Regions from separate parts of the Blautia sp. DFI.6.71 genome, predicted to be linked through region 1. Evidence: riboswitches for the same ligand, from Rfam matches in the RefSeq annotation. Region 1 holds a riboswitch; the other holds the start of a gene.
What was found. A riboswitch is a leader RNA that binds a small molecule or an ion and turns the genes downstream of it on or off. The one in region 1 is predicted to bind thiamine pyrophosphate.
Positions count from the first base shown of each region.

Region 1 (3,217 bases):
GTTTCTGTTGGAAAAATATGAGGGAAAGCTTGGAGGTTTCCGGCAGATCGGAAGTTCGGTCCACTCTGTAGAAGATGCATTGAAAGCAGAAAGTCTGGGAGCTGATTATCTTACGGCAGGACATATTTATACAACTGACTGTAAAAAAGGACTTCCACCCAGAGGACTGGAATTTCTGGAGAATGTCTGTAAAGCAGTAAAGATTCCTGTATATGCCATAGGAGGGATACATCCGGGAACAGGACAGTTAAATGAGATTATGGAACATGGTTCAGCCGGTGGATGTATTATGTCAGATATGATGAAGATATAGTAAATAAAAAGCCGTATTTCAACAATCAAACATGTTGAAATACGGCTTTTATAAAAGCATCATTCATCAAAAATAGTAACAATTTCACCATCCAGAATACGGTTTGTATTCTTTACGGCACAGAAGTTTCCGCACATACTGCAGGTGTCTTCTTTCTCAGGTTTGGCCTCTGCGCGGTAGCGTCTTGCTTTCTCAGGATCCATGCTGAGTTTGAACATTTCTTCCCAGTCAAGACGTTTTCTCGCTTCGCTCATCTTATAATCCCATTCTGCGGCACCGGGAACTCCTTTGGCAATATCAGCAGCATGAGCAGCAATTTTGGCAGCAATAATTCCCTCTTTTACATCAGCTGCATTTGGCAGACGAAGATGTTCTGCAGGTGTTACATAGCAGAGGAAAGCAGCACCTGAATAAGCAGCAATCGCACCGCCGATTGCGGAAGTAATGTGGTCATATCCGGGAGCAACATCTGTTACAAGCGGTCCAAGTACATAGAAAGGAGCGCCATGGCAAAGAGTTTTCTGGATCTCCATATTAGCTGCGATCTGGTTCAGCGGCATGTGGCCAGGTCCCTCGATCATAACCTGAACATCCTTTTCCCATGCACGTTTGGTAAGCTCACCGAGAGTGATCAGCTCTTCAATCTGTGCAGTATCAGTTGCATCTGCAATACATCCGGGACGACATGCATCTCCCAGACTTAAAGTGATATCATACTCTCTGCAGATATCAAGAATTTCATCAAAATGTTCATAGAACGGGTTCTCTTTTCCTGTCATTTCCATCCATGCGAACATAATAGAACCACCTCTGGAAACAATGTTCATGAGACGTTTATTCTGTTTGAAACGTGCTGCGGTTGCACGATTCATACCGCAGTGGATAGTCATAAAATCCACGCCGTCTTCTGCATGCATACGTACGATATCAATCCACTCTTCAGAAGTAATCTTGCCAAGTGCTTTGTGATAATATACTACTGCGTCGTAGATCGGAACAGTACCGATCATTGCCGGACATTCGGATGTAAGTTTGCGGCGGAAGCTTCTGGTATCTCCGTAGGAGCTGAGATCCATGATGGCTTCTGCACCCATTTCTACTGCTGAATGTACCTTTTCATATTCCATATCAACGTCTTTCCAGTCTCTGGAAACACCTAAATTTACATTGATCTTGGTGGTCAGCTTTGCACCGACACCGCTCGGACTGATGCTCTTGTGATTTTTGTTGCAGGGAATAATTACCTGTCCTTTTGCAATCAGTTCTCTTAATTCTTCCACGTCAAAGTGTTCTTTTTCTGCTACGATTTCCATCTGTGGTGTGATGATTCCCTGACGTGCCGCGTCCATCTGCGTTGTATACTGTGTCATTTTTTCCTCCTTGCCCTGCACTGTGGGCTCTTAATTGCTGCACATAGTAATAGATAAACAGCAATATTAAATGAACTGCGCCTCCTGCATATAGCAGGGACTTGCACCTGCGCATATTCGTAAGTTTTTAAGTAAACTACTGGTGTGACAGAGAGTGGTGCCCCCGGTCTGTCGTGGCAATATTTTATTGCCTTTCAGGCGTGTGAAATCATTTGCCTGACTATTTATCCGCAATTAAAACAGGGGGGAGATAATATGATATGTCCGTTCAGAGTAAAAGGAAAACTGCAATACGCCAACAAGCATATTGCAGTGTGGAAGAACTATAACTTTCCCTACGTTGGCATTATCCAAATCAGGTAATGGGTTAAAGCGATACAGCTTACTCTCAGCCCGTTTACACAAGCACCCCTTGTCTCAATTACAATCAGTGTATCACTTAGATATGGGAAAGTCAATATAAAATTTTGGCTACGTCATTGATAACGTAGCCGGATTTATGCAATTGCTATGGATAACTATGGTCAGACTAAGGACATATTATAGGCTTTGGAATCAGAATGCCATACTTTGTTTTTCACTTTTTTATTGGCAATTACCTTAATGCCATACTTGGTATTCTTTTTCATTCCGGTGAGTGTAAAGAAATTGGAAGTTGTTGTTTTTACTTTTTTGAAAGAACTGCTTCCCGGATATTTTATGTAAATACTGTAATTGTCTGCACCGGCAGTTCTGTTCCATTTTACGCTCATGGAGCTGTTGGTATTGCCTGCTTTCTGAAGAGTGATGACATTGGAAATATATCTGTCCGTAGAGGTTGAACTTACATACCGTTTATTTCCCAGAACCAGATAAGGGTAAATCTTCACCTGATAAAATGTATTGCCGGATATTGGAATGGTAAAGGAATATCTGGTATTAAAATATTTAGTTATAAGTTTGTGGGCTGCAGAACTCTGGTATACAACCTTATAACCTGTAATGGAGTTTGAAGGGTTTACAGTCTGCATATTGAAGGTATATCTGCCGGTTGATGCATAGGAAGATTTAATCTTTACCTTTGAATAAAGCGTGGTACATCCCACAGTACGGGAAGAAATCGCAATGCCGGATGAATTCAGTGCTGTGATTTTAATAACATAAGCAGTTCCTGCTTTTAGCTTATTGATCTTAGCTTTGTTGTGGGTATTGCCAATATAGCCGAGAAAACGATAGGAAGAGGAACTTAAAGGGCTGATATTGACAGCATATTTGGAAGCATTGGTAACAGGGTTCCACTGAATAGTTACAGAATTCTCGGAAGCTGCTGTCTGTCTGATTCCGGGCTGGGCGGTAAGAGAAGCGCAGGCATTCTGTGCATCGGATGATTCAATGGCAGGTGTGTCAGAATCGTCACTTTGAGCCAGTTCCACAGATTGTTCAGCGGGTGCCAGCTGTGCTGTGGCTGCGAATACAGAGGAAGCGGACGATAACGTGAGAACAGCACTGAGTGCAATACTCACAAAGAATTTTTTAAAACTTCTTGCTTTCATAG
Region 1 is NZ_JAJDMJ010000003.1:24,962-28,178, reverse strand. Features, by position in the region: gene LJE12_RS02850 (thiamine phosphate synthase) at 1-313, shown strand, start outside; gene thiC (phosphomethylpyrimidine synthase ThiC) at 373-1,683, opposite strand; TPP riboswitch at 1,998-2,106, opposite strand; gene LJE12_RS02840 (fibronectin type III domain-containing protein) at 2,208-3,215, opposite strand.

Region 2 (3,217 bases), on a different contig from region 1:
AACACACGCAGCCTGCACCGGTCTGATCTTTTCCTTTAACAAAAGGAATGAAAAAATAATCGCAAAAAACGGAGACAACTTATTCAGTATCGATGCATCTGCCACCAACAGATGATCAATGGCATAAAAGTTACACAGAATCCCCAGTGTCCCGCACACACAACGCAAAATCAGCGGTCCCCAGTATTTCTTATCCACCTTCGGCACTGTACGATTCTTACAGAGAATCGCCGCTGCAAACACCGCCGCCACCAGATTCCGGAAGAAACTCTTCTCCACAGACGGCAGATCACCTGCCAGACGCACACTCACATTCATACAAGCAAAGAAAAACGCCGACAGGATGATCATTATCATACCCTTTATGTAATTTTCCTGTTTCATCAGATTTAACCTGCCTTTCTGTCCATGCAGACAGCTTCTTTTTATCATATGCTGTCTGTCATCTACCTGTTAATCATAGCACGGACAATCGTTTTAGTACAAATAGATTTTTTATTTCAATTCGTCCTAAACCATGATATACTATAAGAGCTGTCGAACCTCCAGCAGAAAGGAGGTGAGTTTCATGGAAGAAATTCTCGTCACATTTCTTGTCTCTGTTTTAGCAGGCGTAGTTAGCTACTACATATGCAAATGGCTGGACGGCAGACGCTAGACAGCAACAGCCCAAACGGAACAGCTCACCGTAACGAGCAAGAAAGCCCTCAGAGCTGCAACTCTGAGGGCTTTTGTTTCTTTAGTTCGCTTCATGGAATCTCGTCACATTCCTTAGCTACTGTTAGTATATGCTGAAAAAAATAAAAAGTCAACTTAAAAATAATATTAGGTAGTGTAAATTTACTGTAGGAAATTTACACTGCTTTTACATCCCATTGACTTTTCCAAAAGCTTGTGTTACTCTAAAGCGTGTTTGAAAAATTGTAACGCACATCTTGCGTAAAGCATTTTTCAAATACGCTCTAACAAAAGAAAATCTGCATAATGGATAATAACAACGGGAGCCTGTGTGACAAGCTGAGAGGAAGATTGATCTTCGACCGCACCTGATATGGATAATGCCAGCGTAGGGACTGTATTTGTATATTAAAATCTGCCAGTGTGTTATTCCGGCAGATTTTTTTGCAGGATTTTATCTGCTTCCTGCACAACTGATAATGTCTGCTTCGGCAGACCAAATCTTCATTTCAAGGAGGTTCATTATTATGAACACAGACAGATCAAAAACACTCAGAATGGTCATGCTCGCCATGATGGTTGCCATCGGCGTTGTCATCTCACCTATTTTGAGAATCGAGGGTATGTGCCCTACTGCACACCTGATAAACATCGTCTGTTCCGTACTTCTGGGACCGTGGTATTCATTGCTTTGTGCCACTCTCATCGGAATCATCCGAATGATGTTTATGGGTATCCCGCCACTTGCACTGACAGGTGCCGTATTCGGCGCATTTTTATCAGGCGTTTTCTACCGCGCTTCTCATGGAAAGATTATCTGCGCAGTGATCGGTGAAATCTTCGGAACCGGTATCATCGGCTCTCTGGTTTCCTATCCTGTAATGGCATTTCTTATGGGCAGAAGCGGACTGAACGCATTTTTCTATACACCAATGTTTCTGGCAGCAACCTGCATGGGCGGCACCATTGCCTATTTCTTCCTGAAGGCCTTAAGTCACGCAGGAATGCTTGCCAAATTTCAACAAAGCCTTGGAGCAAAAGTATATGACCGTAAATCAGACAAATCCCAGACAACTGACCAGAGCAGCCCAACCGCTGATTCACTGCATCACTAATCCAATTTCTATTCATGACTGCGCTAATATTATTCTGGCGGCCGGAGGCCGCCCGATCATGGCAGAACATCCTGCTGAAGTAGCTGAGATCACCAGCCATGCTCAGTCACTGGCACTGAATCTTGGAAATATCACCGATGCGCGTATGAAATCCATGCCTGAATCTCTGAAAATCGCTGCCAGTCTCCACATACCTGTTATGCTTGATCTGGTAGGAACCGCCTGCAGCAATCTGCGCTATGAATTTGCGCAGAAGCTTATGAACATCCACATGCCTGAACTCTTAAAAGGAAATATGTCTGAACTTCTTGCCATGTCCGGACAGACCGCACATGCAATCGGAATTGACGCAGGCGTACAGGATGTGCTTACAGATGCCAATCGTTCCCATCTGAAAGAACTGTTCCAGGAAAAGGCTTCCCAGTGGAATACCACACTTCTTATCACAGGCAAGGAAGATATGATCGTCTCTGCCAGTAAGTGTGAATTTATTACAAACGGTACTCCTGCCATGTCACAGATCACAGGAACCGGATGTATGCTTGGAATGATCTGTGCCACCTATCTGGCAGTTACAGACCCATTTACAACGGCCCTGTCAGCAGCCAGAGAATTTGGCACAGCAGGAGAAAGAGCAGAGAAAAACAGCTCCGGCCCCGGAAGCTTCCAGACAGAGCTGTTCGATCAGTTTTACAATCTTTTATAAAAAAGTTCCCGTCAGACAATATGGACAAATTTCTTCCATATTATCTGCGGGAACTTTTTTATGCTATTTCCGCACTGCGCATCTTTCCCAGTTCTCGTCTCGCAAACACAATTGCCAGCACAAATGCCGCTGCATCTGCGATCGGTCCTGCATACATCACTCCATCAATTCCCATAAACAACGGGAAGATAATGATCAATGGCAGAAGAAAAATCACCTGCCGTGTCAGAGACATTACAATACCCAGCTTCGCCATACCGATAGAAGTAAAGAAACCGGAAGATACCGGCTGGATACCGTTTGCAAAAGTCATAAACATAAATATTTTCAAGTAGCGTTCTGCAAACTGAAAATACAGCTCACTTCCTGTTCCGAAGATACCCACGATCTGGTGTGGAAATATCTGGAAACAGAAAAAAAATATCGTTGCAATTACTGTACAGGCAGTTACAGAATAACGGTATGCCTGTCTTACTCTGTCATATTTCTTTGCTCCGTAATTAAATCCCCAGATTGGCTGACTGCCCTGAGAAATACCAATACAGATTGCCATAAACACCATATTGACTTTGGAGATAACACCTACACAGGCAATGGGAATATCACTTCCATATACGGAATTTGCTCCATAATAACGCAGAATATTATTTAATACAATCTGCACGATCGCCATGGCAATCTGATTAATGCAGGATGCAAGTCCCAGAGAAATAATTGC
Region 2 is NZ_JAJDMJ010000058.1:15,567-18,783, reverse strand. Features, by position in the region: gene LJE12_RS16950 (DMT family transporter) at 1-384, opposite strand, end outside; TPP riboswitch at 988-1,091, shown strand; gene thiW (energy coupling factor transporter S component ThiW) at 1,206-1,793, shown strand; gene thiM (hydroxyethylthiazole kinase) at 1,723-2,499, shown strand; gene LJE12_RS16935 (MATE family efflux transporter) at 2,558-3,217, opposite strand, start outside.
Region 2: linked by a shared signal. The riboswitch ahead of thiW (energy coupling factor transporter S component ThiW) and the one ahead of thiC (phosphomethylpyrimidine synthase ThiC) in region 1 are both predicted to bind thiamine pyrophosphate.